3 regions of the Roseateles sp. P5_E4 genome follow, and region 3 is predicted to be linked to each of the others. Evidence: riboswitches for the same ligand, from Rfam matches in the RefSeq annotation. Region 3 holds a riboswitch; each other region holds the start of a gene.
What was found. A riboswitch is a leader RNA that binds a small molecule or an ion and turns the genes downstream of it on or off. The one in region 3 is predicted to bind cyclic di-GMP.

Region 1 (10,503 bases), on a different contig from region 3:
GCGCTCAATGTCCCGACAAGGTTTCGACTACATCATCGTGGGCGCCGGCACCGCCGGCTGCCTGCTCGCGAACCGGCTCAGCGCCAACCCGGAGAAGCGCATCCTGCTCATCGAGGCGGGCGGCAAGGACGACTACCACTGGATCCACATCCCCGTCGGCTACCTTTACTGCATCGGCAACCCGCGCACCGACTGGTGCTTCAACACCGAGGCCGAGGCCGGGCTGAACGGGCGCAGCCTGCGCTACCCGCGTGGCAAGGTGCTGGGCGGCAGCTCCAGCATCAACGGCATGATCTATATGCGTGGCCAGAGCCGCGACTATGAGCACTGGGCCGAGGTGACGGGTGACGACACCTGGCGCTGGGAGCGCGTGCTGCGCGCCTTTCGCAAGCACGAGAACCACTGGCGGCTGGACACGCCCAAGACCGCACCCGAGGGTTTTGCCGCCGTGCACGGCCACAAGGGCGAGTGGCGGGTCGAGCAACAGCGCCTGCGCTGGCCCATCCTCGACGCCTTTGCCGCCGCCGCCGCCCAAGCCGGCATCCCGGCCACGAGCGACTTCAACGCCGGCAACAACGAGGGTGTGGGCTATTTCGAGGTCAACCAGAAGAAGGGCTGGCGCTGGAACACGGCCAAGGCCTTTCTGCGGCCGACCACCTTTGGGCGACCCAACTTCGAGCTGTGGACGGGCGCCCAGGTGCGCAAGCTGCGCCTGCTCAAGGATGACACGGGCCTGCGCTGCAGCGGCGTCGAGGTGCTGACACCTCATGGCGTCGAACAGCCCTGGCTCAACGTCGGCGGCGAGGTCATCCTGGCCGCTGGCGCCATCGGCTCGCCGCAGATCCTGCAGCTCAGCGGCCTCGGCCCGGCCGACCTGCTGCAGAGCCTGGGGCTGACGGTCGAGCAGCACCTGCCGGGAGTGGGCGCCAATCTGCAGGACCATCTGCAGATCCGTGCCGTCTACAAGGTGGACGGCGCGAAGACGCTGAACACGCGCTCGGCCTCGCTGCTCGGCAAGGCCATGATCGGCCTGGAATACGCGCTGCGCCGCAGCGGGCCCATGAGCATGGCGCCCAGCCAGCTCGGCGCCTTCACGCGCAGCCACCCCGACAAGGTCTGGCCCGACCTGGAATACCACGTGCAGCCGCTGTCGCTGGATGCCTTCGGCGAACCGCTGCACGGCTTCAACGCCTTCACGGCCAGCGTCTGCAACCTCAACCCGACCAGCCGCGGCACGGTGCTCGCCACCTCGCCCGACGCGACGGTGGCGCCGGCCATCCGGCCCAACTACCTGTCCACCGAGGCGGACCGGCACGTCGCGGCCGAAAGCCTGAAGCTGACGCGCCGCATCGTGTCGCAGCCGGCGCTGGCCGGCTTCAAGCCCGAGGAATACAAGCCGGGCCCGCAGTTCCAGACCGACGAGGAACTGGCGCGGCTGGCCGGCGACATCGCGACGACCATCTTCCACCCCGTGGGCACCTGCCGCATGGGCCGCAAGGACGACCCCGGCGCGGTGGTCGACTCGCGGCTGCGCGTGCGCGGCGTGAGCGGGCTGCGCATCGCAGACGCGAGCGTGATGCCGACGATCACGAGCGGCAATACGAATTCGCCGACATTGATGATTGCGGAAAAGCTGGCGGGGTGGTTGGCGCAGTAGCCGTTCGGCGCACCGACCTGGGCCCCAGTCACCGCGCTCAGCCCGGCGTCGCCTCGGCGCGCCGCATCGGCAGCGTGACGCGGAACGTCGTGCCGCTGCCGACCTGGCTGTGCACGTCGATGCGCCCGGCGTGCTTTTGCACGATGCCGTAGGACAAGGACAGCCCGAGCCCTCTGCCCTGGCCGACCGGCTTGGTGGTGTAGAAGGGCTCGAAGATGCGCCCGAGCACTTCTTGCGGCATGCCGCAGCCCGTGTCGGCCACTTCCAGCCACACATGCGCGTCGCCTTCACAACCGGTTCGAAGCGTGATCGTGCCGCGCACCCCGCTATCGATCGCATGGGCTGCGTTGACGACCAGGTTCAGTACCACCTGGTTGATCTGCGACGGCATGCAGTCGACGTCCGGCAACCGGCCGAACTCCCGCACCAGGTCGGCCTTGTGCTGCACTTCGCCAGCGACCAGGTTGAGCGTGGATTCGATGCCCGCGTGCAGGTCGACGCGCTGCCATTCCTGCCCGGCGTCGACGCGCGAGAAATCCTTCAGGTCCTGCACGATCTGGCGAACCCGCATCAGGCCCTCGCGCGACTCCTGGATCAGCGCCGGCATATCGTCGTGCAGATAGTCCAGGCCCACCTGCTCCCGCTGTGCTGCAAGCGATGCGGCCAGGCTCGCGGGCAGCTGGTCCTCGGCCGCGCGGTAGGCGCCGAGCAGCCCGAACAACTGTTCCCGGTAGGTATCCAGCGTGCCGTGGTTCGCAAAGACATAGCCGATCGGGTTGTTGATCTCGTGCGCCACCCCGGCGGCGAGCTGCCCGATGGACGCCAGGCTCTGCGATTGCACCAGCTGGGTCTCCAGCTGCTTGCGCTCCGTGATTTCCGCCTGCAGCGCCGCGTTCGCCTGCGTCAGCTGGGTGGTACGCGCGGCCACCGCGGCTTCAAGTTGATCGATCTGCGCGGCAGCCTGCTGCGTGGCCTGCCATTTCGCAGCCAGCGCGTTGGCCAGCTGGCTCACCTCGATGTTGTCGAAGGGCTTCTTCAGGATGAGCAGCCGGCCGCGGGTGTCCAGGCGCTGCAGCACCTCCTCCCATGAGGCGTCGGAGTAGGCGGTGCAGAAGACCACCTGCAGCCTCGGGTCGGCTTGCCAAAGGCGCTCGACCGTCTCCACGCCATCCCACCCGGGCGGCATGCGCATGTCGACGAAGGCCACCGCATAGGGCCGGCCCTGCGCCAGCGCCTCGACCACGCGGGCCAGGCCTTCCTGGCCCTGGTAGGCCGAGTCGAGCTCGAAGGGCTGGGCGGCTGCGGTGATTTCGTCGCCGAACAATGCCGCCTTGGCGGCTTCCAGCGCCGACGCGGCGCCGAGTTCGGGCGCGAGGATCTTGCGGAAGTCCGCATGGATCGTCGGCATGTCGTCGACCAGCAGGACGCGACGGTTCTCGAAGGAGTTCATGCCTGGGTGTCCGTGGCAGCGGTCAGCGGTAGTTCAAGCGTGAAGGTGGCCCCGGTTCCGGGGCCGTCACTGTGGGCAGTCAGCGTACCGCCCATCTCCTGAGCTGCCAATACGCAACTGTGAAGGCCAAAACCGTGGCCGTCCTGCTTGGTCGTGAACCCGTGCGCGAAGATGCGCGTGAGATTCTCCGGCGCGATGCCGCAACCGTTGTCGGCAACAGCCACCTGGAGGCGATCCCCTTCAACCGCCCGTACCCGCACCACGATGCATTGCCCGACGTCGGGCGGCGCCTGCAGCACCGCATGGCGCGCGTTGCCAATCAGGTTCACCAGGATCAGCAGCGTGCGGTGCTTGTCAAGCATCAATGCCGGCACATCCTCGAACTCGCGCTCCACGCGCAGAGGACCGATGCCGCCGGTGTCGATGCGCAGCGCATCCTCGATCAAATCGGTGATGCGGGTCGATTCGACCATGCTGGACGCGCCGGCGTAGGACTGCTGCGTCGCCACGATTTCCTTGATATGGCGCACGCTGCGCGTCAACGCCGCCAGCTCGTCAAGGATCTGCTGGCGCTCCTCGGCCACCGCCACCGAGAGTTGCTTCAGATAGCCTGGCAGCAGCAGCCCGCGCGCGTCGCGGGTGAGGTAGTCGCCCAGGTCCTGCGCATGCGCGTCCAGCAGCGCCACCGCGCGGGCCAGCCCAGCCGCCTCCGAACCGCGGACCTTGCCACTGATCAACTCGGCCGACACATTGACGCTGTTGAGCACATTGCCCACGTTGTGCAGCACGTTGGTGGCGATCTCGGCCATGCCCGACTGGCGCGCGTTCTCCAGCGCCTGCTTCTGCGCCAATTGCTGCTCGCGCGCCTTGCGCACCGCTTCGGCCGCTTCCTCGCGGCGAAAGAAGAAGTGGCCGGTCGTCAGCAGGATCACGATGATCGGCGTGGCCGCGACGACGACGACGATGCCCGACTGCCGGAAGCTGAGGAACAGCAATGTCGCCACCGAGGCGTTGCCCGCGTAGGCGATGCCAAGCCAGCCGAATGCGTCGACGAATGCCCGGACCGACAGCGGCTCGTTGCGCTTGAGCCGTGGCACTGCCGTGGCCATCACGGTGTTCAGCACGAAGTAGGCGAGCGCAAACAGGATCGCGCCCAGCAGGATCAGGCTGTCGCTCTCCAGTTGATGGTTGCGCAATTCGCCCAGTGCGACGTGCAGCACGGTGCCGGCGCTGAACATGGCAATGGCCGCCATCGCGGGGCTGGCGATGCGGCTGGTCCAGCGCTTGGAGGTGCGCCAGGCGCCGACCAGCGCTTCCGCTGCCGACGCCACGGCCGCGGCCTCCGGCCCGTTCAGCAGCAGCAGCAGGAAGATGAAGATCTCGCCAGCGGTGAACGAGTTCGTTGAACGCGGAATCCGCACCGGCACCAGCCCGGCCAGCATCGCCAGCAGCGTGCCGCCCACCACGCGCAACCAGGCATCCGGCGAAAGGCTCACGACGTGGCGCAACGAGTGCGCGAGCACCACTACACCGATGCAGACCACCGCCCACCAATACACCGCCGCCTTGCGGTTGTAGTCCGGCATCAGTGCCTGATGGACGCGCCGAGGCCAGCTCACTCCGGGCTCGGCGCCTGCAGCAACCATCATCGTTCGCCGGTGCGGGCAACTTCGCTGAGCACGACACCCTCGCTGAGCACCACGCCCTCGCTCAGCACGACACCCTCGCTGAGCACCACGCCTTCGCTCAGCACCACGCCTTCGCTGAGGACGACCCCTTCGCTGAGCACCACACCCTCACTGAGGACGACGCCTTCGCTGAGGACCACGCCGCTGCCCGATGCCAGCCAGCCGGAAAGCGTCGCGGTGGGGACGAAGACGCCCGTGCGACCCAGCAGCGAACTGCGGCCGACCAGCGAATTCAGTGCAATGACGCCGTCGGTCAGGAAGCGCTGCCCCGACGGCACGGGAGACGCCATGATCGTCGACAGCGCCACGCCCGGGCGGATCTGGACGATCAGGCGCGCCGCGCTGCCGCCCACCCAGAACAGGCCCGGGTCGTACACCGGCTGGTAGCGGGTGAAAAGCGCGCTGCCGGAGTAGAGATGGCGCCCGCCGGCGAAGATGATGCGACTCCAGGGCACCGACTGACCGCCGATGATCGACACCGGCGCGGGCATCACCTGGCCCGGCGCCAGCAGCGGCGCACCCGCCGCGATGCGGCCGCTGGCGATGACCGTGGCGAGATCGCTGCGCAGCGCACCGGCCAGCCGCACCGCGCCGTCGACGTTCAACAGGCCGGCGCCCTGTTGCAGCAGGTTGGCGCCTGGCAGGGCCTGCGCGGTGTACTGCAGGATCGCCTTCACCAACGGGGGCGTCAGGCCGGGGTTGGCCTGCAACATCAGGGCCACGGTACCGGACACCACCGGCGCAGCGACCGAAGTGCCGCTCAGGTCCATCAATTCGCGGCCCCGCGGCTGCGCCGTGCCGCCATAGGGCGCCGACAGCGAGGGGAAGTCCGTGGCGAGCGTGCTGCCGGCCGCCATCGGGCCGACGATGCGGTTGCCCGGGGCCACCAGGTCCGGCTTGAGCAGGTTGTCGGCGACGCGGCGCCCGTCGGGCAGGAACAGGCCGCCGCGGGTGGGCCCGCGGGAACTGAAATGGTTGACTGCGTCGTCGCTGCGCGAGGCAGTCGCCTGCGTGTTGGCCGATCCCACGGTGATGACCGAGGGCTCATTGCCCGGCGAGCTGATCGTGCCGTAGCGCTCCTGACCGGAGGCGTCCGTGCCGTAGTTGCCGGCGGCCACGACCACCACGAGGCCGGCTGCACTCGCGCCGCGCAGAGCGCCGCACAGCGGGTCGGTCCGATACGACTCGGTCGAATCGGCGGCAAGGCTCACGTTGAGCACGCGGATGTTTTGCTGCTTCGCATGTGCGATGACCCAGTCGATCCCGGCCAGCACATCGCTCAGCTCGCCTTCGCCGCGGCTGTCAAGCACCTTGACGTCGACCAGCGAGGCCTGGGTCGCAATGCCGCTCGACTCGGGCAGACGCGACGTCGAGCGGCCTGCAGCGATGCCCGCGACATGCGTGCCGTGGCCATATGCATCCGCCCCGCCCGCCGCTTGGGGGCGTTCATCGAGCGCCGCGTCGGATCGGTCGACGCCGGGTTGCCAGGCGCGGTCCGCGCCGCCTTGCGTCACCTTCTCAAAGTCGACGGCGCGTGCGACCCGCGAGCGCTGACCATCGGTGAACGCGGTGTGGTTCCCAGCGATGCCCGAATCCAGCACGGCGATGGCGACGCCCGAGCCGTCCAGGCCCCGCGCCGCGCCGATCGTGGCGGCACGCACGTCGGCTGCGCCGGTGGAGGCCTCGGTCAGGCTGAACGTGCGGGCCGCGCGCCGGTTCGGCGAGATGCTCTGCACGTCCGGCCGCGCAGCGAGCGCGTCAACCTTGTCAACGGGCAAGGTCACGAAAAGCGCCGGCACCGACTGGTAGCGCCAGTAGACGGTGCCACCCGCCGCCACGACCGCGCGGCGGAGCTCGACCAGCTCGGCGTCCCGCCCGTCGCTGACGACCAGGGTATGCACGTAGCGGCGACCAGCCAGTTCCTGTTGCCAGCGCTGGCGAGGCGCAGCGGCCGAATCGACGGCCTGGCGCAGATCGGCGGCAATCTTGTCGCGCGGTGCAGCCTGCGCCAGTGCAGGCCACAGCAATGCAGCCAGCGTCAGCAGCAGCGCAAGCGCCGCGTGCAGGCGCCACTCGATCAGAACTACGAATCGAAGAGGGAGCGTGGTGGACTTCATGGACAGCTTTCGTTGTTGCGCTGATTCCTACGCACACGCCCGGTCGGGCGTCGCGCCGCATCCCGGCGACGGAAGAGCTGCCATGTCGACGGCACCTGCCGGCGGCTTGTCCTTGGCAACCCCGCTGTCGTAACCCGCCAGGCGGGCCTTAGACCGGAAGCTTTGCGACCCCGGCTTTCGCTCGGGTGTGCCTTTGTCATCAGTGAAAAAGAATGTATTTGAAATCGCGGCTTAACGCTGTGAACAAGTGGCGCTTCCGGGTCCGTCCGGCCACCGTTACACATCCATGATCCAGCCTCACAGCGACGCGTGAAACCGGTCAGTTAGGTTGTGAGGCATCGCCCATCCGATCACGCTCCGGCCGTATGGAAGAAGTCGACCTTTTACAGAGGACCACAGCACAGAAGTCGCCGGCTGCCCGCGCCTCGCGCGATGCGAGGCGGTTTGCTAGCCATGTCGCACCACGCTACACCGCGACAATCCCGCCCATGCTTCGCCAGTCTCCCCGCGTGCTCTCCGTCATCCCGCCGATGACGCAGCTGAACACGCCCTACCCGTCCACCGCTTACCTGACCGGCTTCCTGCGCTCGCGCGACATCGACGCGCAGCAGGTCGACCTGGCGCTGGCCCTGGTGCTGGAGCTGTTCACGCCCGCCGGCCTGGCCCAGTTGCGTGACGCCGTGCTGGCGCTGCCCGAAGCCAAGCGCACGCCGCAGACCGCCTGGTTCGCTGCCGAGTTCGACGCAATAGCGGCCGCCACGCCGCGCGTCCTCGGCTTTTTGCAGGGCCGCGACCCGACGCTGGCGCATCGCATCAACACCCGCGCCTTCCTCCCCGAGGGCGCGCGCTTCGCCTCGCTGGACGCCTATGTCGACGAGGACGGCGGCGACCCGCTCGCCTGGGCGTTTGGCGCCCTCGGCTTGCAGGACCGCGCGCGCCACCTCGCAACCCTCTTCCTGAACGACCTCGCCGACGTGCTGCGCGACGCCGTGGATGAACGCTTCGAGTTCGTCCGCTATGCCGAATCCCTAGCCGCGGCCCAAGCGCATTTCGACCCGCTGGCCACCGCCCTGGCCGCTCCGCCCAATCTCGTCGACCGCACGCTGCACAAGTTGACGCTGGCCGCGCTGGAACAGCACCAACCCGAGGTCGTGCTGCTGTCCGTGCCTTTCCCTGGTTCGGTCTACGCCGCCCTGCGCATCGCCCAGACGATCAAGGCCGCACGGCCAGAGGTCGTCTGCGTGCTGGGCGGCGGCTATGTGAACACCGAGCTGCGCGAACTGGCCGAGCCGCGCGTCTTCGACTTTGTCGACTACGTGACGCTGGACGCCGGCGAGCGGCCACTGCTGGCGCTGCTGGAGCACGTCGCCGGCAAGCGCTCCAAGACGCGCCTGGTGCGTACCTTCTGGCGCGACGGCACGGAGGTCAGGTACACCAACTTCGTCGAGCCCGACATTCCCTTCGATGACGTCGGCACACCGACCTGGGACGGCCTGCCGCTGGACCGCTATCTGTCGCTGCTGGACATGCTCAACCCGATGAACCGGCTCTGGAGCGACGGCCGCTGGAACAAGCTGACCGTGGCGCATGGCTGCTACTGGAAGAAATGCAGCTTCTGCGACGTCAGCCTGGACTACATCTCGCGCTACGAGGCCGCGTCGGCTTCAGTGCTGGTGGACCGCATCGAGGCCATCGTCAAGGAGACGGGCCAGACGGGCTTCCACTTTGTCGACGAAGCCGCGCCGCCCAAGGCGCTCAAGGCTCTGGCCGAGGAGCTGATCCGCCGCGGCGTGGCCATCAGCTGGTGGGGCAATATCCGCTTCGAGAAAACCTTCACACCCGAGCTCTGCCAGCTGCTGGCCGACAGCGGCTGCATCGCCATCTCGGGCGGGCTGGAGGTGGCATCGGACCGGCTGCTGAAGCTGATGAAGAAGGGCGTCTCCATCGAGCAGGTGGCGCGCGTGACCAAGGCCTTTGCCGACGCCGGCGTGCTGGTGCATGCCTACCTGATGTACGGCTTCCCCACGCAGACAACGCAGGACACCGTGGACGCGCTGGAATACGTGCGCCAGCTGTTCGAGAACGGCTGCATCCACAGCGGCTTCTTCCACCGCTTCGCCTGCACGGTGCATTCGCCCGTCGGACTGAACCCGGCGGAATACGGCGTCACGCTACAGCCCCTGCCCGCCGATGGCCGCTTTGCGAAGAACGACGTCGCCTTCATCGACCCCACGCCCACCGACCACGACGGCCTTGGCCAGGGGCTGAAGAAGGGCCTGTACAACTTCATGCACGGCATCGGCGTGGACAGCGATATCCGCAGTTGGTTCCCGGTGCGCGTACCCAAGACGACAGTGCCGCGCCGCTTCGTCGAGCGCGCCCTGGCGACAATCACCTGATGTACACCTCCACCTTCACCTTCGCCAAGGGCGACTACGACGCCGATTTCTTCGCGCTGGACGACCGCATCGCCGCCATCGCCCGCGCCATTCCCGGCTACCTCGGCGAGGAAGCCTGGGAGAACGCAGCGAACGGGCTGATCTCCAACGTCTATTACTGGGACTCGATGGAGGCCCTGCAGCAGCTGATGAGCCACCCCGCGCATCGCGAGGCCAAGCAGGCCCAGGCCAAATGGCTGAGGGGCTACCAGGTGGTCATCGCCGAGGTGGTGCGCACCTATGGCGATGGCGGCATCGCCCATCCGCTCGCCGAAACCACGCCGGCCCACTGACTTTTGTGCAGTGCACAATCGCCGCATCCAGCAACGGAGGCGGCGATGCGGCGTGTGGTGTTCAACCAGAAGGGTGGCGTGGGCAAGTCCACGATCACCAGCAACCTGGCGGCGATTGCCGCGGCAGCGGGCAAGCGGGTGCTGGTCATCGACCTGGACCGTCAGGGCAACACCAGCCGCTACCTGATGGGCGATGCGCTGGATGAAGGCGCACCGGGCTCGGCTGAATTCTTCGAGTCAACGCTGAAGTTCAGCGTGCGCGCACCTGGCGCGACCGAGTTCGTCGTCGAGACGCCGTGGGAGAACCTGCACCTGATGCCGGCCAGCGCCGAGCTCGATGAGCTGCACGGCAAGCTGGAGAGCCGCTACAAGATCTACAAGCTGCGCGACGCGCTGCTGCCGCTGGCCGACGACTACGACGAGATCTGGATCGACACGCCGCCGGCGCTGAACTTCTACACGCGCTCGGCGCTGATCGCGTCCCAGGGCTGCCTGATCCCCTTCGACTGCGACGACTTCTCGCGCCGCGCGCTGTATGGGCTGCTGGAGGCCGTTGAAGAGATCCGCGCCGACCACGCGCCCGAGCTGTCGGTCGAGGGCATCGTCGTCAACCAGTTCCAGGCCCGCGCCTCGCTGCCGCAGCGCGTCGTGCAGGAGCTGCTGGACGAGGGCCTGCCGGTGCTGCAGCCGTATCTGTCGAGCAGCGTCAAGGTCAAGGAATCGCACGAGCTGAGCCGGCCCATGATTCATCTCGATGCGCGGCACAAGCTGACGCAGGAGATGCAGGCGCTGTACGACGCTTTGGGCTGAAGCGGGCCGGTTTTTCCGGCCTTGGCCGCGCGCCGCGAGGGCCAGAATCG
Region 2 (10,503 bases), on a different contig from region 3:
TTGCTTGCGGCCCAAGGGCTTCGAAACTTTGACATTGGCATTCGGTGAAGCTCGGTGGGCCGATTCGATACATTGACCTTCAGTTCGAAACTTTGTTATCAGCTCCCTCCCGAATGGCCCTGCAATACCTGACCGTCCCCGTCACGCCCTTTCAGCAGAACTGCTCCCTTGTCTGGTGCGACGTCACGAAAGACGCCGCCGTCATCGACCCCGGCGGTGAGCTGCCGCGTTTGCTGGCCGCCGTCAGCGAGCGCGGGCTGAACCTGAAGGCCATCTGGCTCACCCACGCGCACATCGACCATGCCGGCGGCACTGGCCAGCTGGCCCGCGAACAGGGCCTGCCCATCATCGGGCCGCATCCCGGCGATCAGTTCTGGATCGACGGTCTGGCACAGCAAAGCAAGATGTTTGGCTTCCCGCCAGCGGAAGGTTTCAAGCCCGACCGCTGGCTGGACGATGGCGACACGGTGCAGATCGGCCATGAGACCCTGGCCGTGCGCCATTGCCCCGGCCACACGCCGGGTCATGTCGTCTTCCACTCCGCCTCGGCGCAGCGGGCCTTCGTCGGCGACGTGCTGTTCGCTGGCGGCATCGGCCGGACCGACTTCCCTGGCGGCAACCACCAGCAGCTGCTCGACGCCATTCGCCAGCGCCTTTGGCCGATGGGTGACGACACCGTTTTCATTCCAGGTCATGGGCCGGAAAGCAGCATCGGAAGAGAGCGCCGCAGCAATCCCTATGTTGCCGATGTCGTTTGAACGGCGGTTGGAGGTAATTCGTTCACAAACACATCCAGCAACATTTACGCCCGAAGCGAAACGTGCTCTCCTACTCTTTGATGAGGGCTCGCATGGGGTGGGCCGAGGAGTGCTTCGATGTGGATGTCCGAGTTTGTGCAGCCGGGGCAGGTCCCGGGCTCCCGTCCTCGCGAGCGCCGTCAGGCGGCCTCGCTTTCCAACCAATGGATGGGCCTTGTGCTGGAGGAGCTCGACCACGGCGTCGTGCTTCTCAACGGCGCGGGCCGTGTGCTTCACAGCAATCTCGCGGCGCGGGCGTCGCTGGATGACAACCACCCGCTGGAGCTCGTCGGCCAGCATCTGCGGGCCCGCCTGCTGACCGACGCGGTGCCTCTGGCCGACGCGCTGGAGGGCGCCGAGGCAAGTGGCCGGCGCTGCCTGCTGCGCCTGGGTGACGATCGCGCCGAATGCGGCCGCGCCAATGTCGTCGTCGTGCCGCTGAACCGCGATGTCAACCAGGCGGCGGTGCTGCTGATCCTGGAGCGCCGCCAGCTCTGCGGCGACCTGGCTGCACAGTGGTTCGCGCTGCGCTACCAGCTGACGCCGGCCGAGACCGAGGTGCTGAAGGCGCTGTCCAACGGCGTCAAGCCGACCGAGGTCGCGCAGCGCCAGGGCGTGGCGATCTCGACGGTGCGCAGCCAGATCCAGAGCATCCGCGCCAAGAGCGGCGCCGACAGCATCGGCGAGCTGATGCGCCAGCTGGCGCTGCTGCCGCCTCTTGTTTCGTCGCTGCGGCCAGCCAAGCTGGTCAATTGAAGGCGGCGAACGCGCGGGCCGAGCGCCGGGCCGCTCCCTAGCCGGCCCGCGGGCGATGTGCTTGCGGCTCAATGCCGCAAGCATCGCCGTCCCCCAGGGGGACCGGCCAAGGTAGCTCCTTGGACGAGGGGCTAACATTCCGGCGCGCTCCGGAGCCAAATGCTCAGAGCGCCGCCGGATGCCTGACGACACGCTCGACAACGAACTCCTGGCCCTGCCGCCCTCGCTGCGGCAGCTGGCCGCGCGCGGCATTGCACGCAGCTATCGCAAGGGCATCGTGCTGATCGAGGAGAGCTCGCTCGGCGACAACCTCTATCTGATCCTCTCCGGCTCGCTGCGCGCCTTCAGCAGCGACGCCCGTGGCCGCGAGATCACCTACGGCGTCTATGGCCCCGGCGAATACGTCGGCGAGATGAGCCTGGACGGGGGGCCGCGCTCGGCCAGTGTCATCACCGAAGAAGGCAGCCGCCTGGTCATGGTCACGCGGGCCAGCCTGCTGACCCACATCAGCGAGCACCCCGAATTTGCCTTCGAGTTGCTGACCAAGGTCATCCGTCGCGCCCGCGCCGCAACGCTGTCGACCAAGCAGCTGGCGCTCAACGATGTCTACGGCCGGCTCAAGAACCTCGTCGACGAGACCACCGGCGATGGCCGCCACCTGGCGCTCACCCATCAGGGCATGGCCCAGCGCCTGGGCTGCTCGCGTGAGATGGTGTCCAAGCTCGTCAAGGACCTGGAGCTGGGCGGCTACCTGAGGCGCGTGGCGGCCGGCGAATACCAGCGACTCAAGAGCCTGCCAGCGCGCTGGTAGCTACCGCGACCTGACCTGCAGCGGCGGCGCAACCGGGAAGCGCTGGTCCGGCTTGGCTGCGCGCTTGTAGAGGCCCTCGACCTTGGGCAGGTTGGCCTGGATGTCGCGGATGCGCGTCGTGCTGGCCGGGTGGGTGGACAGCCATTGCGGTGGCGCGCCCTTGTTGGCCGTCATCATCTTTTCCCACAGGCGCACGGCGGCGGCGGGGTCATAGCCCGCACGGGCGGACAGCTCGATGCCGACGAGGTCGGCCTCGCTTTCGTCGTCGCGGCTGAAGCGCAGGTTCACCAGCTGGGCTCCCATGCCGGCAAGGCCGCGGCCCACGTTGCCCAACCCCAGCAAGGCCGAGCCCAATTCCACGATGCCGTTCGTGAACGCCGACTTGCCGACGCGCTCGCGGGCATGCTCGCGCAGCGCATGCGCGACCTCATGGCCCATGATGGCGGCGACCTCGTCGTCTTCCAGCTTGAGCTTGTCGAGGATGCCGTAGAAGAACGCGATCTTGCCGCCCGGCATGCAGAAGGCGTTCAGCTGCGCGCTGGCCAGCAGGTTGACTTCCCACTTCCACTGCCGGGCGCGGTCGTTCCATTCGTAGCTGAAGGGAATGATGCGCTGGGCGATGTAGCGCAGCCTCTGGGCCTGGGGGTGGTCCATCGGCGCCAGGGCACGCTGCTGGCCGGCCTCGCGCATCATCAGCGCGTACTGCTGGCCACCGGCCTGTTCCAGCTGGTCGGCCGACACGAAGCCGGTGAACTTGCTCTTGGGCCCGACCTCCACGCCTTCGCGTGCCCAGGCTGGCATGAACGCTGCGGCACCGGTAGCGGCAAGCAGCCCGGTGAACAGGCGGCGGCCGCGCAAGGCCGGGGGCGCGCAGCGGCCGGCGGCGCAGTCGGCGCAGTCGCCGAACATGCGCGTCGGCGGGTCAGTGAACTGCAGGTCGTCGCGGACCTGGAAGTCGTCGGCATCCATGCCGACATTGTGCTTGGGCGGCGATGGCGGCTTTCGTAGGACAGCGGCGCGGGACTGGCGACAATCACCCCATGGACAGCCAGCAATTCCGCGCCGCACTGGGCATGTTTGCCACCGGCGTGACCATCGTCACCGTTCGCGCTGCGGACGGCGGCCTGGTCGGCCTCACCGCCAATTCCTTCAACTCCGTGTCCTTGGACCCGCCCCTGGTGCTGTGGAGCCTGGCGCGCCGCGCCGGCTCCATGCCGGTGTTCTCGCATGGCTCGCATTACGCCATCAACATCCTCGCGGCCGACCAGAAGGAGCTGGCCCAGCGCTTCGCGACGCGTGACATCGATCGCTTCGCCGGCGTGGCCTGGCATGAGGGCGCGGGCGGCGCGCCGGTGCTGGAGGGGGCTGCTGCCGTCTTCGAATGCGCCAACCGCAGCCGTTACGAGGAGGGCGACCACGTCATCTTCGTCGGCGAAGTCGAGCGTTGCTCGTCCCGGCTCGGCGCTCAGCCGCTGATCTTCCACGGCGGCCGTTATTTCACCGAGTTGCCGATCTAGGGTTTTTTCCGGGTTGGCGTTGTCGATCCGGTCGGGCTCTGATCGTCGTCATGACAGAGGGCCATCCTCTGTCCAACCACGGAATCGACCATGACCAACACCGTCACCCTGCACCGCGTGCTGCGCTGCCCGCCCGACCGCGTCTACCGCGCCTTCACGACGCCGGCCGCCATGGCCAAGTGGCTGCCGCCCCATGGCTTTACCGGCACCGTTCACGAGATGGATGCCAAGGTGGGTGGCACGTACAAGATGTCGTTCACCAACTTCACCACCGGCGGCGGCCACAGCTTTGGTGGCCGCTACCTGGAGCTGGTGCCCGGCCAGAAGCTGCGCTACACGGCAGCCTTCGACGATCCCAACCTGCCTGGTGAGATGACGACGACCGTCGAGCTGCGCGCCGTGTTCTGCGGCACCGAGGTGCACATCAAGCAGGAAGGCATCCCGGCCATGATCCCGGCCGAGGCCTGCTACCTGGGCTGGCAGGAGTCGCTGACCCTGCTGGCCCAGCTGGCCGAGCCGGAAATCAACCAGTAACGTGGTGCGCTCGGGCCGAGCGACGGGCCGCCCCTAGCCGGCCCGCCATGGCGATGTGCTTGCGGCTCAATGCCGCCAAGCATCGCCGCCCCCTCGGGGGGCCGGTTAGGCCCGCTCGTGTTCAGCGGAGCGGGACTGGACGAGGGGTCTTTACTTGACGCCTGGTGTCGGCACGATGGCCGCCATCGCGGCCTTGAAGGCGGGGTCGGCCATCAGTGCGTTCCAGGCCGCCATCAGGCTGCCGTAGTCACCGGTCGAGATCTTCTTGGCGTTGATCGCCGTCGTGAGGGCGGCGTTCAGGCGCACGATCTCGGCGTACTTCGCATAGCCCTTGCCCTTGAGCTGGGTTGCCGCGTAGTTGCTGTAGCCCCAGGCGTTGTTGAGGTTGTTCCAGTCGCCCGAGCCGGGCTGGACATAGACGACCGGTGCGGGAGCGGGCGACGGGGCCGGTGCGGGCGGCGCGGCCACGGGTGCCGGAGCTGGTGCCGCGGCGGGCTTGCCGCAGGTGCCGCTCACGTTGATGCGCACCCAGCCCGTGCTCGGCACGCCGTCGACATTGACGACGACCTTCACGTTGTTCGCGCCGGCGAAGAGATAGGGCTGGGTCCAGATCGTCTTGACGACCTTGGGCGTCAGCGCGATTTGCGTGTTCTGCGCGATCAACGTGTCGTTGCTGTAGATGCGGTTGGTGCTGGTGGCCACGGCCGAGGCGCTGACCTCGTCGTACTTGAAGTTGAAGGCGCAGCGGCCGAGGCTGGAGATGAAGGCATCCTTCTCGCTGACGGTGATCTGGGGCATGGCGCCCGTGGCCGTGCCGTTGGCGGCGACGAGCATGGGCGCGGCCTGGGCGAGGACGGTCTGGCCGTCGCTCTTGACGATGCGCACGAGGCCGGTGAGCTGGGCCGTCGGGTCGGCGGCGAAGCTGGCCTGGGCGAACAGGGCGAGGGCAGCGAAGGCAATGGCTTGGTACTTCATGGCGTGGTCTTTCGGGTTGATGCAAAGGGTGGGGCTACTGGGCAGTAGCCGGCACCTCCCCGTGTGCCACGCTGCGGACATGTCCTTGTCCGCCCAGGGCGGCCCCGCTGTCTTTTGCTCCTGTCAGAGCACGAAGACCGGTGGCTTTGCGTCCCCGCCTTTCGACGGGTTTGCCGACTGCATGGGACGCAGTGTGCGGATGTAAGCCGTGTCTTGTCCGTGCGTCAGTTCACGAACCGAGACCCCCGACCGGCGAGCGGCGCGAGGCCCGCGACGAGCGGTTTTTGAAGCTTGCGGCGGGCTTGCGCCGAGCGTTTTCAGCTCAAGCGACCGGCCGGCAAGGCCGTTGGCGCAGCGCTCAGCGTGCGCCAGCGCCATGCGCCCAGCGCGGCGCTGAGCGCAACACTGATGCCTGCCAGCAGAGGCAGCGGCGCGCCCAGATCCTTTTGCAGCAGGAACATGCCCCAGCCCATCAGCATGAAGGCCAGGATGGGCACGACGGTGGTCCAGGCCGTGGGCGACTTCATGCGCGAAGGCGCGCGCAGCAGCCAGCCGGTGCTCAGTGGCAGGGCGCCAAAGGCCAGGCACAGCAGTGCGGCATTGTTCGCGGCCCAGGCCAGCAGGCCCAGGCCGGCGGTCGTCAGCGCCCAGGCAACCAGGGCGTGGCGCAACTGCATCAGCGCAACCGCGCGGTTCAGCGCCTCTCCCTGCGGCAGGCCTGGCAGCAGCCGCATCAGGGCCTGTTCGCGGCGGCTGTGCCAGAGCATGTTGGGCAGGGTGAAGCAAGGGTTGAAGCCGATGCTCGCCAGGCCGATGGCCATGCCGTAGGCGCCTTTGGTCCAGTTGTCCTGCAGGCCCTGGCCGGCCAGCGCAAACGCGATGAAGAAGCTCAGCGCGGCGATGCCCACGGCCATCACGGCGCCCAGGCTCTGGTGCAGCCAGTGCTGCCGGCCATGCAGCACGATCTCGGCGCGGCGCATGGCGCTCTGGCCAGTCGGTTCGGCCTGCGCGACGACATGGCACTGCCAGGCCGACACGGCGAGCGCAAAAGGCTGGCTCAGCCATTCGCCCACGCGACCGAAGGCGGCAGCGCCGGCGTATTTGCCCTGCATGCTGTCCTCGGCGGCGCGGCGCATGCGGCCCAGGCGGGCATAGGCCTCGGCATGGGCCGCATCGCCCCTGCCGAACAGCCGCGTGAGCGACCAGCCCAGGGCCAGCAGGCTCAGCGCGAGCACGGACAGCGGCTGGGCCAGCCACAGCTCGCGCAGCGCGGTGCTCAGAGCCGCCAGCCGCCGATCCAGTCCGGTGCCGAAGAACAGCATCGGCCCAAAGGGGATCACCAGCCAGAGCTGCCATTCGCGCGTCGCCCAGCCCATGAAGACCAGCACGGCCGCGGCGCCCAGCAGCAGCAGGGCGAAGGAGGGCATCTGCGGCAGGCAAAGCCACAGCAGGGCTGCGCTGCCCAGCGACAAGCCGGCCCAGGCTGCGAGCGCGGACTCCAGCGTCTGGCGCAGATGGCCGGGCACGAAGCGCGCGGCATGGGGATGGTTCTGCTGCATGAGGCTGCCGATGATGGCCATCCACAGCGACATCAGCACCAGTGCCGCCGAAAGGGCCAGCATGGGCATCGCCAGCTGCGGCGCCAGGTAGACGCCCAGCGCCAGGCCCAGCACGGCGAGGGCGAACAGCGCCCGGCGGCCCCAGGGGGATTCGCGATCGCGCTGGCGCCAGAAGGCCAGCAGCAATTGGCTGTAGGGGGCGGCTTTCATCACGTCAGCTCCGCGAACAGGTCTTCGAGGTTGACGGCCTGTGCGTCCAGCGGCGCGCTCACGCCGGCCGGCAGCCGCGCCAGCACGCGCTCGCGGCCGGCCTCCAGTGGCGTGCGCTTGAGCGGCTGGGCGTTCAGCCGCGCGAACAGGCTGGCCAGTTCGGTGACGGTGCCGGTGAAGGCGCGCACCTGCTCCAGCAGCTCGTCCAGCGGCGCCTGCAGGGCGATGCGGCCGCCGCTCAGGAAAGCGAGGTTGAAGGCGACTCGCTCCAGGTCGGACAGGATGTGGGTGGAGAACACGACGGTCGTGCCGCGGTCCAGCACCTGGTCGACCAGCTCGCGCAGGAAGTCGCGCCGGCCGACGGGGTCAAGGCTGGCGACGGGCTCATCCAGCACCAGCAGGTCGGGGTCGTGGGCCAGCGCGCGGATGATGGACAGGCGCTGCTGCTGGCCGCCACTGAGCTTGCGGATGGGCTTGTCGCGGGCGATATCCCAGCGCGACAGCAGGCCCTCGACCCTGGACTCGTTCCAGCGCGGGTAGAAGCTCTTGAAGTAGGCCAGCAGTTGGGCCGCGGTGAAACTCTCGAACAGGTCGCTCTGCTGGGGCACATAGCCGATGCGGGCGCGCGCCGCGTCATCCAGCCGCGCGGCGTCCTGGCCGAACAGCTGCACGCGGCCCTGCTGAGGTTCACGCAGGCCCAGCAGCGTCTCCAGCAGCGTCGTCTTGCCGCAGCCGTTGCGGCCCAGCAGGCCGACCACCTGGCCCGGCTGCAACGTCCAGTCCAGCGCCTTCAGCACGGCCTTGCCCTTGGGATAGGCGAGGCTGACGCCAGCGAGTTCGGCGGTGGCGGTGTCGGAGTGGGGAAAGTGGGCGGAGGAGGCGGTCATGCTTGCGTCTCGTCGAGGATGGTTTTGAACAGCTGAAGGGCCTGGGTCTTGGGGAGCTCCAGCTGCCGCGCTTCGGCGGCCGCCTTCTCCAGCGTCGGCCGCAGCAGCTCGACGCGGTCGGCAGTGGGTTGGGCGCGCTGGTGCTGCGCCGCCACCACCATGGATAGCCCGCGGCGGCGCTCCAACACGCCGTCGGACTCCAGCAGGGAATAGGCCTTGGAGATGGTCATGGGGTGCACGGCCAGCGCCTGCGCCAGCTCGCGCACGGACGGGATCTCGTCACCCGCCTTCAGCTGCCCGGCCGCGACGCGCCGCTTCACCTGCTCGATGAGCTGGCGGTAGATGGGCTCGGGCGAGCCGGTGTTGATGTGGACGAAATGGGTGGGATCCATCGTTAACTGCCTACGTGTATCAGTACGATAGTACACGTGGACAGTTGATGTCAAGCGTTTGTTGTCTGCGCGGGCGTACGATGGTTTGCGTCTCGGCCCGCGGAGACCCTCATGATGCAGACACACCGTCGGCACTGGCTGGTCATCTCGATGCTCGCGGCGGCGGGTGTCGGTGCCGAACCTATCGATGAAGACCTGGCCCTGGCCTATGGCGACAAGGGCACCATCAGCATCGCGACCGGCAGCGCGCAGCCCCTGCGCCGTGCGCCGGCCGTGGCAACCGTCATCACGGCGCAGGACATCGCGGCGATAGGCGCGACCGATCTCGACGAGGCCCTGGCCACCGTGCCGGGCCTGCATGTCAGCTACGGCCCGATCATGTACACGCCGCTCTATGGCGTGCGCGGCCTGCTGAGCCAGCCGCTCAATGTGCAGGTGCTGCTGATGATCAACGGCCAGCCGATGAAGACCGCGTACACGGGCGACAAGGGCAATACCTGGGCTGGCCTGCCGCTGGAGAACGTCGCGCGCATCGAGGTCATCCGCGGCCCCGGCTCGGCGCTCTACGGTGCCGACGCCTTCGCCGGCGTGATCAATATCGTGACCAAGGGCCCGGCCGATCTGCGGGGCACCGAGGCTGGCCTGCGCGGCGGCTCCTTCCGCAGCCGCGACGCCTGGCTCCAGCATGGCGGCAAGCTCGGGCCGCTGGTGCTCGCCGCCTACTTGCGCATCGGCGCGACCGATGGCCATGGCGCGACGATCACGGCCGACGGCGCGACGCGGCTCGACAACCTGTTTGGCACCCACGCCAGCCGCGCTCCCGGGCCGGCCAATCTTGGCCACGATGCCGTTGATGCAGGTCTCGAACTCGGCTGGGACAAGTGGCGGCTGCGCGTCAACAAGGTCGTGCGCCGCAATGCCGGCACCGGCGCCGGCGTCAACTCGGCCCTCGACCCCGACAGCGTGATCGACATGGACCGGCTGATGGCCGATCTGGGCTGGACCGACGCGCAGCTCGCACCCGACTGGGCCGCCGGTTTCAGCGCGGCGCTGCACAACTATCACGAGCAGACGCCGCGCGGCCTGGTCCTGTTTCCGGCCGGCGTCCGCATCGGACCGAATCTCTTTCCCGACGGCATGATCGGCGGCCCGGCGCGTTGGGAGCGCATGTGGCGCGTGGACGCGCATGCGGTGTATGGCGGGTTCCAAGGCCACAGCCTGCGCATCGGCGTCGGCCACGACGACACCGACCTTTACCGCGCCGAGACGCACAAGAACTTCATCCTGACGCCGACCGGCGTGCCGGTGCCAACCGGGCCTGTCATCGACTACAACGCCATCCAGCCCCATATCCGGCCGGCTCGCCGCGACAGCAACTATGTCTACGGCCAGGACGAATGGCGCGTCGCGCCCGACTGGACCTTCACCGCCGGCGTCCGCCATGACCGCTACTCCGATTTCGGTGGCACCACCAATCCGCGCCTGGCCCTGGTCTGGGAGGCTGCCTACGACGTGACGGCCAAGCTGATGCATGGGCGAGCGTTCCGCGCGCCGGGCTTCAGCGAGCAGTACACGATCAACCCGGTCAGCACCGGCAACCCGGACCTCAGGCCCGAGCGCATCAAGACGACCGAGTTCGTGCTCGCCTGGGCGCCGAGCGCCGAGCTGCAGTTCAATCTGAGCCTTTACCGGCTCGACGCCGTCGACATCGTGCGCGTCGTTGCGAACCCGGCACCGGCCACCGGTGCGACCTACCGCAACGTCGGCCGGCTCAAGGGCCGTGGCGGCGAGTTCGAGCTGCGGTGGGACGCGCTGCGGCAGCTGAGCGTGACGGGTCACCTGGCCTTGCAACGCGCCACCGACCGCGCGACCGGTGCTGATGCCGGCTATGCGCCGCATCAGCATCACTACCTGCGCGTCGACTGGCGCCTGCCTGACCAATGGCTCGTCAGCGGCCAGGCCAACCATGTCGCCGACCGCAAGCGCGCGGCGGGCGACGCGCGGCCGCCAGTGGCCGACTACACGACCGTCGACCTGACCGTGCGGCGCCTGGCCGCTACCCTCG
Region 3 (10,503 bases):
AGCGCCATTCGGCGGCCGAGGCGCATTCGCTGATCCTCGGCGGTGCCGGCACGCGTTACGAGAAGGCTGTTGTCGAGGCCTTCGAGCTGGCGCTCAAGGACGAGCCCTCCGAGAAGCCGCGTGACCGGGAGCTGCAGCCTCACGAAGTGATGCCGGGCATGGTGCTGTCCCGCGACCTGCTGTCGCCGCAGGGCACGCTGCTGCTGGCGGCGGGTTTCGTCTTCGACAACCGGGTCGTCAGGCAGCTGCGCGAATTCGCCGGCCGTGAAGGCGCAAAGCTGCATGTCTTCGTGAAGCTGCCTGAAGGAGGTGCGACGTGAGCGAACGCATCCTGCTCGTCGACGACGAGCCTCACATCCTCAGCGCGCTGCAGCGCCTGCTGCGCAACGGGCTGAAGGACACCGGCGGCGCGCGCTATGACGTTGAAAGCTTCACCGACGGCGCCGTGGCTCTGGCGCGGGCGCGCGAGTGCGCTTTCGCACTGGCCATCTCCGATCAGCGCATGCCGGGCATGACCGGCGTGGAATTCCTGCGCGAACTGCGTCAGGTGCAGCCCGACTGCGGGCGCATCATCCTGTCCGGCTATGCCGACCTGAACGCGCTGGTGGCGGCCATCAACGAGGCCGAGATCGCCCGTTTCATCTCCAAGCCCTGGGCCGACTTCGACCTGCTCAGCGCCGTGCGCCAGGTGTTGCGCATCCGCGAGCTGATGATGGAGAACCAGCGCCTGGCTGACCAGGTGCGCCAGCAGATGGGCGTGCTCACCGCCCAAGAGGCGGAGCTGCGCCGCCTGGAGCGGCTCGAACCCGGCATCACCCATGTGAAATGGGGCAGCGACGGCTCGTTCATCCTGGAGGACCCGGATGAAGAGGTGAAGTGGTGACCGCACTGACGGTCGACTTCAGCCTCGCGCTGCAGGCCGTCAGTGCGTCGGTCCTGGTGCATGGATCGGACCGCATCCTGTTCGCCAACGCGGCGATGGAACGCCTGCTGGGCTATGGGCTGGAGGCGCTGCAGCAGATGCCGCCGCACGGCTGGGCAGCGCCCGAGTTCGCCGATGAGTTGCAGCGCTATGGCCAGCGGGCGCTGGCCGAGGAAGGCGAGCTGCCCGCGATCGAGATCGAGGCGCTGACGGGCAGCGGCTCGCTGCGCGTGCTGGAAGTCAAGGCGCATCGCGTCATGCTCGACGGCCAACCCTGTGCGGTGCTGACCGGGCAGGACCTCAGCGACATCCGCCACGTGCAGACCAGCCTGCTGGACATCGGCCGCGTGCTCTACCAGATCCTCGAGAACAACCCGGTGGCCACGCTCGTGATCGACAAGTCTCACCGCGTCACGCACTGGAACGCCTCCTGTGCCCAGCTCACCGGCCGCGACGCCTCCGAGATGCTGGGCCGCGACGACACCTGGCGCGCCTTCTACCCCGAAGCCAGGCCGCTGCTGGTCGACCTGATCCTGGACGGCAATGTCGAGCAGGAGCGCCAGCGCCTGTACGGCCGGCACTGCCAACCCTCGCCGCACATCGCCAACGCCTACGAGGTCGAGGGCTATTTCCCCAATTTCGGCCGGGAGGGGCGCTGGCTCTACTTCACGGCCGCCCCGCTGGTCGATGCCCACGGGGAAGTCGTCGGCGCCATCGAGACACTCCAGGACATCACGCGACGGCGCCAGGCCGAGGACGAACTCCGCCGCCATCGCAACGAACTCGAGAACATGATCGCGGACCGCACGGCCGAGTTGCTGAGCACCCACCATGAACTCGAAGCCTTTCTTGAGAACGCGTCGGTAGGCATCATCGCGACGGCCAATCAGCAGATCCAGCGCGGCAACAAGAAGTTCATCGAGATGTTCGAACTCGGTGACGTCCCGCCCCATGGGCTGCCGACGCGCCGCCTGTTCAAGAGCGATGAAGACTTCGAAGCGCTGAGCCAGATCGCCATCCCGGTGCTGTCGCGGGGCGGCTCGCTGCTGCACGAGATGGAGGTCTGCACGCTGGCCGGCAACACGCTGTGGGTGCAGATCATTGCCTACGTGTCCAATCCCGAGGAGCCGACAGCGGGCACCTGGTGGCTGCTGCAGGACCGCACGGAGGTGCGCCGCGTGCAGCGTGAGCTGGAGCTCAACTACGAGCGCATCAAGCAGACCAACAACCGGCTTGAGGAAGCGCAGAACCAGCTGCTGCAGGCCGAGAAGATGGCCTCCATCGGCCAGCTCGCCGCCGGTGTCGCCCACGAAATCAACAACCCGATCGGCTTTGTCAGCTCCAACCTCGGCTCGCTGCGCGGCTATGTCCAACCTGTCTTCGCGTTGCTCGCACTGCTGAGGAAGACGCCGGCCGACGCGCTGCCTGGCGATGTGCGAGAAGAGCTGGACCGGGTGGATGCCGCCGTCGACCTGAGCTTCGTGCAGGAGGACCTGCCCCAGTTGCTCGACGAGAGCGAGGAGGGGCTGTCGCGGGTCAAGAAGATCGTGCAGGACCTCAAGGACTTCTCGCGCGTCGACCATGCCGATTGGCAGGACGCCGACCTCAATGCCGGGCTGGACTCGACGCTCAACGTCGTCATGAACGAGGTCAAGTACAAGGCCGAGGTTCGCAAGGACTATGCCGTGCTGCCCCCGGTGCACTGCATCGCCGCGCAGCTCAACCAGGTCTTCATGAATCTGATCGTCAATGCGGCCCATGCCATCAAGGAGCGCGGCACGATCACGCTGACCACGCGCGCCGAGGATGGCTGGGTTCGCATCGAGATCGCAGACACGGGCAGCGGCATGAGCGAGGAGGTCAAGCGGCGCATCTTCGAGCCCTTCTTCACGACCAAACCCGTCGGCCAAGGGACGGGCCTGGGCCTGTCCCTGTCTTTTTCCATCGTGCAAAAGCACGGCGGCCGCATCGAAGTGGATTCCCAACCCGGCGTCGGCACGCGCTTCACGGTCTGGATCCCGCTGCACCCGCCGCAGCCCGCCTGAGCTTTTGTGTCCTGCGTGACACAAAGCAACCACAGGGCAGTAACTCACGAAACGCAGACTGGCGGCATCGAAAGCTCGCGCTGCCCGCCGAGTCAGAAGTCACGCAGCGCCTTTGTCGGGCCCCGTATCTCGGCACCCCGGCGCCTAGACTGAACCTGTTTCACAACCCAGAGGGCAAACCCGTCGAAAGGCGGGGACGCAAAGCCACCGGCCTACAGCGCGCAAGCGCCACGGCAGCGGGGCCGCCAAGACCGGCAGGTCTTGATCGGCGTGGCCCTCCTTCGTACGAGAACCCGGCCATGCGCAGTACCCGCCCTGTCTCCTGGACTTCCTGGACCTTCAGCCTGCTGACCGCCGCGGCGCTGACCGCTTGTGGCGGTGGCAGCAGCGACAGCCCGACCGTCCAGGTCAGCGAGGCGGCCTCGGTCATCAACCTGACCGTTGATCTTGCCGATGGCGCCGCCGCCAGCGTCGAGGCTCAGCCCAGCTTCCACACCGCCGCCGTCGATCTCGAAGAACCCGACAACGGTGCCGCACCCCACCGCAGCCACGCCCTGGCCGGCGTCGCCACCCAAGGCCTGACGCGCGACCGCCTGGACGACGCCATGCGGCCTCGCGCCTTCGCGGCGGGTGCAGGCGAAGCCGCCCCGATGGCGACGTCCACTGCGGTGACGACCTATACGCCGGCACAGATCCGCGCCGCCTACGCGCAGCCGGCCCTGCCCGCCAGCACCGCCGGCCTGACCGCAGCCCAGGCCGCCCAGCTCGGCGCCGGCCAGACCATCTACATCGTCAACGCCAAGCACGACCCCAACATCGCCGCCGAACTGGCCGCCTTCAACACCAAGTTCGCGCTGCCGACCTGCAGCTCGCGCACCCTGGCGGCCAACGCCAGCCTGCCGCTGGCCAAAGCCTCCGCGTCCAGCTGCGAGCTGGTCATTGCCTACAGCACGACCGCCGGCGCCCTGACCGCCACGGCGCCCGCCTATGACAGCGGCTGGGCCACCGAGATCGCGCTGGACGTGCAATGGGCCCACGCGACGGCACCGCTGGCGCGCCTCGTCCTCATCGAAGCGCCGGACGCCGGCGTCGGCAGCCTGTCCAAGGCCGTGGCCCTGGCCAACAAGATGGGCGCTGGCGTCGTGTCCATGAGCTTCGGCGCCGCCGAGGGCAGCTGGACGTCGAGCTATGACAGCGCCTTCACCACCGCCGGCATGAGTTACCTGGCCGCCACCGGTGACAACGGCGCGGCCGTGTCCTGGCCTTCGGTGTCGACCCGCGTCGTGGCCGTCGGCGGCACCACGCTGAGCTACAGCAGCGGTGCGCGCAGCGAAACCACCTGGACCGGCACCGGCGGCGGCACCAGCGCCTATGTGGCCCTGCCCAGCTACCAGAGCGGCACCATCGGCGGCTACGCCAAGCGCGCCGTCGCCGACGTCGCCTTCAACGCCGACCCCAACTCCGGCCAGTACGTGGCGCTGATTGCACAGGGCACGACGACGACGCGCTGGGTCAGCGCCGGTGGCACCAGCCTGGCCACGCCGCAATGGGCCGGCCTGCTGGCCGTGGCCAACGCGATGCGCGCCGCCGCCAGCAAGGCCCTGCTCGGCCAGCCTCATGCCGCCCTCTACCAGCAGATCGGCGCCGTGCCGACGCAGTACGCCGCCGCCTTCAAGGACGTGGCCAGCGGCAGCAACGGCACATGCACGAGCTGCGCCGCCAAGGCCGGCTATGACACGCCCACCGGCTGGGGCACGCCCAACGTCAGCGCCCTGCTGATCAGCCTCAGCGGCGCCAGCGTCACGACCTCGACGACCACCCCCACGCCGACGACCAGCAGCGGCCCCACGCTGACGACCACCAGCCTGAGCGGCACGGCCGGCAAGGCTCTCGCCGCCACCATCGGCTACTCGGCGCCGGGCGCGAGCTCGCTGAGCATCAGCATCAGCGGCGCCGCCAGCGGCATGAGCTTCTCGGCCACCAGCAGCGGCCTCGCCCTGAACTGGGCCAACCCGGTAGCCGGCCGCACCAACCTCGTCATCACGCTGAAGGACAACCTCGGCCAGACGAGCACGGGCAACGTGACGGTGACGATCAACGCGAGCTGAACTCAGCACTGGCGACTGCTCGAATACTGCTTCGTCACGATCCAGACCAGCTGACACGGGCAATGAGGCCGCCACCATCGCGTGGCATCAACCTGAGCTCGGCGCCCTCGGCCCGCGCGATGCGCTCGACGATGGCCAGGCCCAGGCCCGAGCCGGGCTTGCCGCCGCGCGCCGTGTCGCCGCGCTGAAAGGGGCGCTTGAGATCGTCGACCCGGGCCGGCGCGATGCCCGGGCCGCGGTCGCGCACCTCGATCCAGGCGGCACCGGCGTATTCACCGCAGGCCAGCTCGATGGGTGGCGCGCCATGGTTCTGCGCATTGGCGATGAGGTTGAGGACGAGGCGGCGCAACGCCTGCGGCCGTGCGCGCCGATGCACTGCCTGCCCGTTGGCCAGCAGCGGTTGCGGCAGGCCCGGCGCCAGGGCCAGCGTCTCGGCCAGGAATTCGCGCAGCTCGACGTCCACGGCCGGCAGCTCCTGCTCGGCGGGGTGGGCGGCGCGCGCGTAGTCGAGGAACTGGGTCAGCAGCCCGTCCAGGCCGTGGAGGCTGCGGTCCAGCGTGTCGAGCAATTCCCTGTCCCCTTGGCCCGCCCGATCGAAAGAACCACGCAGCAACTCGCTAGCGAGGCGAATCTTTGCCAGCGGCGTGCGCAGGTCATGCGACAAACCGGCCAGCATCAGCAATCGCTCCTCCTCGTCGCGCGCCAGGGCCTCGGCCATGTCGTTGAAGCCGCGCGCCAGCGCCGCGGTCTCGGCCGGGCCGTCAGTGGGCAGCAGCAAGCGGCGCTGGCCGGCACCGACCGCCCGGGCCGCGTCGACGAGGCGGGCCAGCGGGCGGTTGATGCGGCGCTGGATCAACCAGGCGCCGAGCAAGGCCAGCACGGCGCTGACGCCGCTGGCGATCAGCCAGGTGCGCGCGAAATGGTGGGCCGGCTGCACGGCAGGCAGCACCAGCCAGGCCGGCGCGCCAGGCAGTTGCACCGCGATGAGGCCGTTGGCTTCGCGCCGCCACGGCAGCTCGCCGCGCTCCAGGCCCAGTTGCATCGCCAGTTCGGCCAGGAAGCCGCGCTCCACCCAGGTCGGCCGGTCGAGCAAGCGCTGCTGCTGGCCCGAGCCGGCGCGCGCATTGAAGCGATCCACGAAGCCGGCGCGCTCGGCCTCGGGCAACAGGCGCATGCCTTCGGCGACGGCCTGCAGGCTGCGCGCGGTCGCCTCGGCCGACTGCTGCAGGCGCGGCCGGGCGACGAACTGCGCATAAGCAAGCGCATTGACCAACTGGCCCAGCACGATCAGGCAGACGATGAGCCACAGGTTGCGGCCGAACAGCGTGGACAGGCCGAACTTCATCGCGCGCCCGGCTCAGGAATAAAGACGTAGCCCAGGCCCCACACAGTCTGGATGTGGCGCGGTGTGCTCGGGTCGGCTTCGACAAGGCGGCGCAGCCGCATGACCTGCACGTCCAGGCTGCGGTCGCTGACGCCGTGCTCGTCGCCATGCGCCAGGGCCAGCAGCTTCTCGCGGCCCAGCGGCCGGTTGGGCTGGCTGGCCAGCGCGCGCAGCAGCTGGAACTCCACGGTGCTGATCTCCACCGCCGCGCCAGCGCGCTCCAGCCGGCGCTGCGTGGGGTAGAGGGTGAAGTCACCGAAGCGCACCGCTTCCTCGCCCGCAGGGCCGAGGTGGGCACCGAGCTGCTGCTGGCGACGCACCATCGCCTGGATGCGCGCCAGCAGCTCACGCGGGGCGAAGGGCTTGGCCAGGTAGTCGTCGGCGCCCATCTCCAGGCCCAGCACGCGGTCGACGAGGTCACCGCGCGCCGTCAGCATCAGGATGGGAATGGTCTCGCCCTGGCCGCGCAAGCGGCGGCACAGCGACAGGCCGTCCTCGCCCGGCATCATCAAATCCAGCACCAGCACGTCGAAGCGTTCGCGCGCCAGCAGCTGCGCGGCGGTGGCGGCATCGGGCACGGCGCGCACGCTGTGCCCCTGCTCGGTCAGGTAGCGCTGCAGCAGGCCGCGCAACTCGGCCTCGTCGTCGGCGATCAGGATGCGGCTCATAGGGGGATGTTAGGGAGAAGCCCGCGCCCCACCTTGCCGGAAAACAATGACAAACCGTTGCAAGCCGCGCCCGCCGTCAGGCCCTGCAAGCACTGCAACCCGCGCGGCAACCTTTGCGTGGCCACGGCTGGGCAGCATGGCCCCACCTCAAACGGAGATCGCCATGCGCCACGCCGCCTTCACCCTGCTCACCCTGCTGATTGCCGCCCCGCTCATTGCTCAAGCCGAACCAACGCCACTGCAGCGCGCCGGCGCCGCACGGTTGACGGCCGAGAAGTCCGCGGCCTGCGTGGCCGCCCAGCCCTTCTATTGGGAGATCGGCAACGCCACCCAGCCGCTGGCCGGCGGCAAGGCCGGCGAAAACGGCCCCGAGCGCCACACCGAGATGGCCATCGCGTCTGCCTCCAAATGGGTCTACGCCGCCTTCGTGGCCGAGCGCCGCCAGGGCCAGCTCAGTGCCGAGGACGTCAAGTTCCTGCACTTCCAGTCCGGCTACACCTACTACCACGTGTGCCGCCAGAACCAGAGCGTGGCGGCCTGCCAGCAAAGCCTCATCAACGGCCGCGGTCGCCTCAATCCGGCCACCGAAAACCGCTTCGACTACAACGGCGGCCACATGCAGCAGCACGCCATCCTGATGGGCCTGGGCTCGCTGGGCCCGGAGGGTCTGGCCCTCGCGGTGCGGCAGTCGCTCGCACCCACGCTCGGCACAGACTGGTCCTTCAGCTACAGCCAGGCCATGCCGGCCGGCGGCGGCCAGACCAGCGCGGCCGACTACAGCCGCCTGCTGCGCGCCCTGCTGGGCGGCCAGCTGCAACTCGGCCGCTTGCTGGGCAAGGAGGCCGTCTGCACCAACCCACAGGTCTGCCCGAGCGATGCCGTGAAGACGCCCATCCCTGCGACGGAGAGCTGGCACTACAGCCTCGGCCACTGGGTGGAGGACGACCCGCAGGTCGGTGACGGTGCCTTCAGCAGCCCGGGCGCCTTCGGCTTCTATCCGTGGATCAGCGCCGACCAGCGCTTCTACGGCATCGTCGCTCGCGAGCAGCGCCGTGGCGCCCTGGGCGACGACCCCAGCGACAAGCCGGCGGTGGCTTCGGTGAACTGCGGGCGCGAGATCCGCGCCGCGTGGATGGACGGCCAGCCTCGTCGCTGAATGGAGAAGAGATGCCGCCGAAGCCGGCGCACTCCGCGAGCGCGCGCCGGCTTGGGATAACTTGCCGTCTCAGCGCATCCGGTCGGTCTCGAATGCGATGCGATCGACGCTGCCGTCGACGTTGCGGAACAGGCGCACGCGACGCAAGCCGTCGGGGCTGACGAGCAGCTCGGTGTTCTCGGCGCGCCAGGTCTCCAGCGGGCTCTCGTCGAGGCTGACGCCCAGACTGCGCACGCCGACATGGACCTTCAGCGTGCGGCCATCGTCCAGCAGAAATTCGCCTCGTGCGTCGCGCAGCATGGCGCGGCCGGTCATGGCGGGGACGGTGGGTTCCTGGGCACTCGCGGGCGCGATCAGCGTCATGGTTGCGAGCAGAGCGGCCGACAGGGTGAGGGGTCGCAGATTCGTCCAGGTCTTCATGGTGAGGTACTCCTTAGGTTCCCCGAGGCCAGTCGCCTCGGCACAAGCCATAGTGCAAACCCCATGCCAGCTCGAAATGCCAAGAACTTCACGGTCAAACGGCGTCTTCAATCAGTATTCGCCCCAGGTCTGGGCCTGAGCGCCCCGCATCGCGACACCACGCCTCGCGATGGCGCGGCGCTTGACCCTCACGTCACGTGAGGCTTCATCATCCGGCCCGTTTCATGCACGAGCCTGGATATGGACTACACGGTGGGAGAGCTGGCCAAACGGGCCGGCTTGACGGTGCGCACCCTGCACCATTACGAAGAACTCGGCTTGCTGCGCCCCTCGGGCCGCAGTGAGGCTGGCTACCGCCGCTACGGCGAAGCCGACGTGCTGCGCCTGCACCGGGTGCTGGCGCTGCGCGACGCCGGCCTGTCGCTGAAGGCCATCGCGCCGCTGCTGGACGGCGAGGCGCCGCAACCGCTGGCTGACGTGCTGCAGGCCCAGATCGAACAGGTCGAGGCTCAGCTGCAGGCGCAGGAGAGCCTGCTGCTGACGCTGCGCAATGCTGCCAAGCGGCTGGAACTGCAGGGCGATGGCGGCGATGCGGTGCAGGTGCTGCTGGACGCCATGGCCATCCGGCGCGTGCACGAGCGCTGGTTCAGCCCGGAGCAGCTGCGCGCCATGCGCCGGCAATGGGAAGCCATCCCCGAGCCGGAGCGCGACGCCGTCGAGCTGGAATGGCCGCAGCTGATCAAGGAAGCTCGCGCGGCGATGGACGCCGGCCTCGACCCGGCAGCGCCCGAGGTCCAGGCCCTGGTGCGGCGCTGGCTGGCGCTGCAGAAGCAGTTCCTGGAAGTGGCGCCCGGCATGAAGGACACCATGCAGCGCATGTATGCCGCCGAGCCCGAACTGGCGCGCCAGTCCGGTGTGACGCCTGAACTGATCGCCTACCTGCGCCGCTCGAAAGAAACACTGCCCCTTGGGGAACAGTCATGAGCGACCCGCGCCGCGAACTCTTTCGCAACGCCAATTTCCGCTGGATCATCGGCGGCGGCCTGCTGTCCATGCTGGGCGACCAGTTCACGCTGCTGGCCCTGCCCTGGCTCGTCATGGGCCTGAGCCGCGACCCGCTGGTGCTGGGCACCGTGCTGGCCCTGGGCAGCCTGCCGCGCGCCATCTTCATCCTGGTTGGCGGCGCGCTGGTGGACCGCCACTCGCCCAAGGCCGTGCTGCTGCTGACCAAGTGGATCAACTTCGCGCTGCTCGGCCTGCTGGCCGCGCTGACCGCCACGGGCGCAGTCACGCTGCCCTGGGTCTATGGCCTGACGCTGGCCATCGGCCTGGCGACTGCCTTCAGCTATCCGGCAGGCAGCACCATCCTGCCGCAGACCGTGCCGGCCACGCTGATCCAGCCGGCCAACGGCGTGCTGATGGGCGCGCGCCAGCTGGTGCTGCTGCTCGGGCCGGTGCTGGCCGGCCTGCTGGTGACGGCGGGCAGCGCACCGGCGCTGAGCGGCCACGGCCTGGCACTGGCCTTTGGCTTCGATGCGCTGAGCTTTGCCATCTCGGCCTGGACGCTGTCGCGCGTGCGGGTGGCGCCGGCCGAGTCCAGGCCGCCTCAACCCGTCTTCGCGGCCATTGCCGAGTCGCTGAAGAGCTGCTGGCAGGACCGCGAGCTGCGTGCCCTCTTCATGTACTTCGCGGCCATCGCCTTCTTCGTCGGCGGGCCCATCCAGGTCGCGTTGCCGGTGCTGGCTGCCGAGCGTCTGCCCGGTGGCGCCGCGGGCTTGGGCGCAATGCTGGCCGTGCACG

Region 1: linked by a shared signal. The riboswitch ahead of ACXJLH_RS20485 (S8 family serine peptidase) and the one ahead of ACXJLH_RS05170 (S53 family peptidase) in region 3 are both predicted to bind cyclic di-GMP.
Region 2: linked by a shared signal. The riboswitch ahead of ACXJLH_RS19740 (hypothetical protein) and the one ahead of ACXJLH_RS05170 (S53 family peptidase) in region 3 are both predicted to bind cyclic di-GMP.

What each region holds. Positions count from the first base shown of each region.
Region 1 covers NZ_JBFUMS010000010.1:233,478-243,980, reverse strand. The annotation lists gene ACXJLH_RS20500 (GMC family oxidoreductase) at 8-1,657, shown strand; gene ACXJLH_RS20495 (ATP-binding protein) at 1,695-3,107, opposite strand; gene ACXJLH_RS20490 (sensor histidine kinase) at 3,104-4,693, opposite strand; gene ACXJLH_RS20485 (S8 family serine peptidase) at 4,753-6,912, opposite strand; cyclic di-GMP riboswitch class I at 7,024-7,114, opposite strand; gene ACXJLH_RS20480 (B12-binding domain-containing radical SAM protein) at 7,401-9,311, shown strand; gene ACXJLH_RS20475 (antibiotic biosynthesis monooxygenase family protein) at 9,311-9,643, shown strand; gene ACXJLH_RS20470 (ParA family protein) at 9,689-10,453, shown strand.
Region 2 covers NZ_JBFUMS010000010.1:81,608-92,110, forward strand. The annotation lists gene ACXJLH_RS19710 (MBL fold metallo-hydrolase) at 114-758, shown strand; gene ACXJLH_RS19715 (helix-turn-helix transcriptional regulator) at 876-1,553, shown strand; gene ACXJLH_RS19720 (Crp/Fnr family transcriptional regulator) at 1,732-2,364, shown strand; gene ACXJLH_RS19725 (M48 family metallopeptidase) at 2,365-3,273, opposite strand; gene ACXJLH_RS19730 (flavin reductase family protein) at 3,405-3,881, shown strand; gene ACXJLH_RS19735 (SRPBCC family protein) at 3,972-4,415, shown strand; gene ACXJLH_RS19740 (hypothetical protein) at 4,566-5,390, opposite strand; cyclic di-GMP riboswitch class I at 5,485-5,575, opposite strand; gene ACXJLH_RS19745 (hypothetical protein) at 5,708-7,159, opposite strand; gene ACXJLH_RS19750 (ABC transporter ATP-binding protein) at 7,159-8,046, opposite strand; gene ACXJLH_RS19755 (GntR family transcriptional regulator) at 8,043-8,438, opposite strand; gene ACXJLH_RS19760 (TonB-dependent receptor plug domain-containing protein) at 8,550-10,503, shown strand, end outside.
Region 3 covers NZ_JBFUMS010000002.1:527,901-538,403, reverse strand. The annotation lists gene ACXJLH_RS05185 (HD domain-containing phosphohydrolase) at 1-320, shown strand, start outside; gene ACXJLH_RS05180 (response regulator) at 317-883, shown strand; gene ACXJLH_RS05175 (ATP-binding protein) at 880-2,967, shown strand; cyclic di-GMP riboswitch class I at 3,131-3,217, shown strand; gene ACXJLH_RS05170 (S53 family peptidase) at 3,267-5,075, shown strand; gene ACXJLH_RS05165 (ATP-binding protein) at 5,110-6,420, opposite strand; gene ACXJLH_RS05160 (response regulator) at 6,417-7,127, opposite strand; gene ACXJLH_RS05155 (hypothetical protein) at 7,291-8,283, shown strand; gene ACXJLH_RS05150 (hypothetical protein) at 8,353-8,703, opposite strand; gene ACXJLH_RS05145 (MerR family transcriptional regulator) at 8,944-9,687, shown strand; gene ACXJLH_RS05140 (MFS transporter) at 9,684-10,503, shown strand, end outside.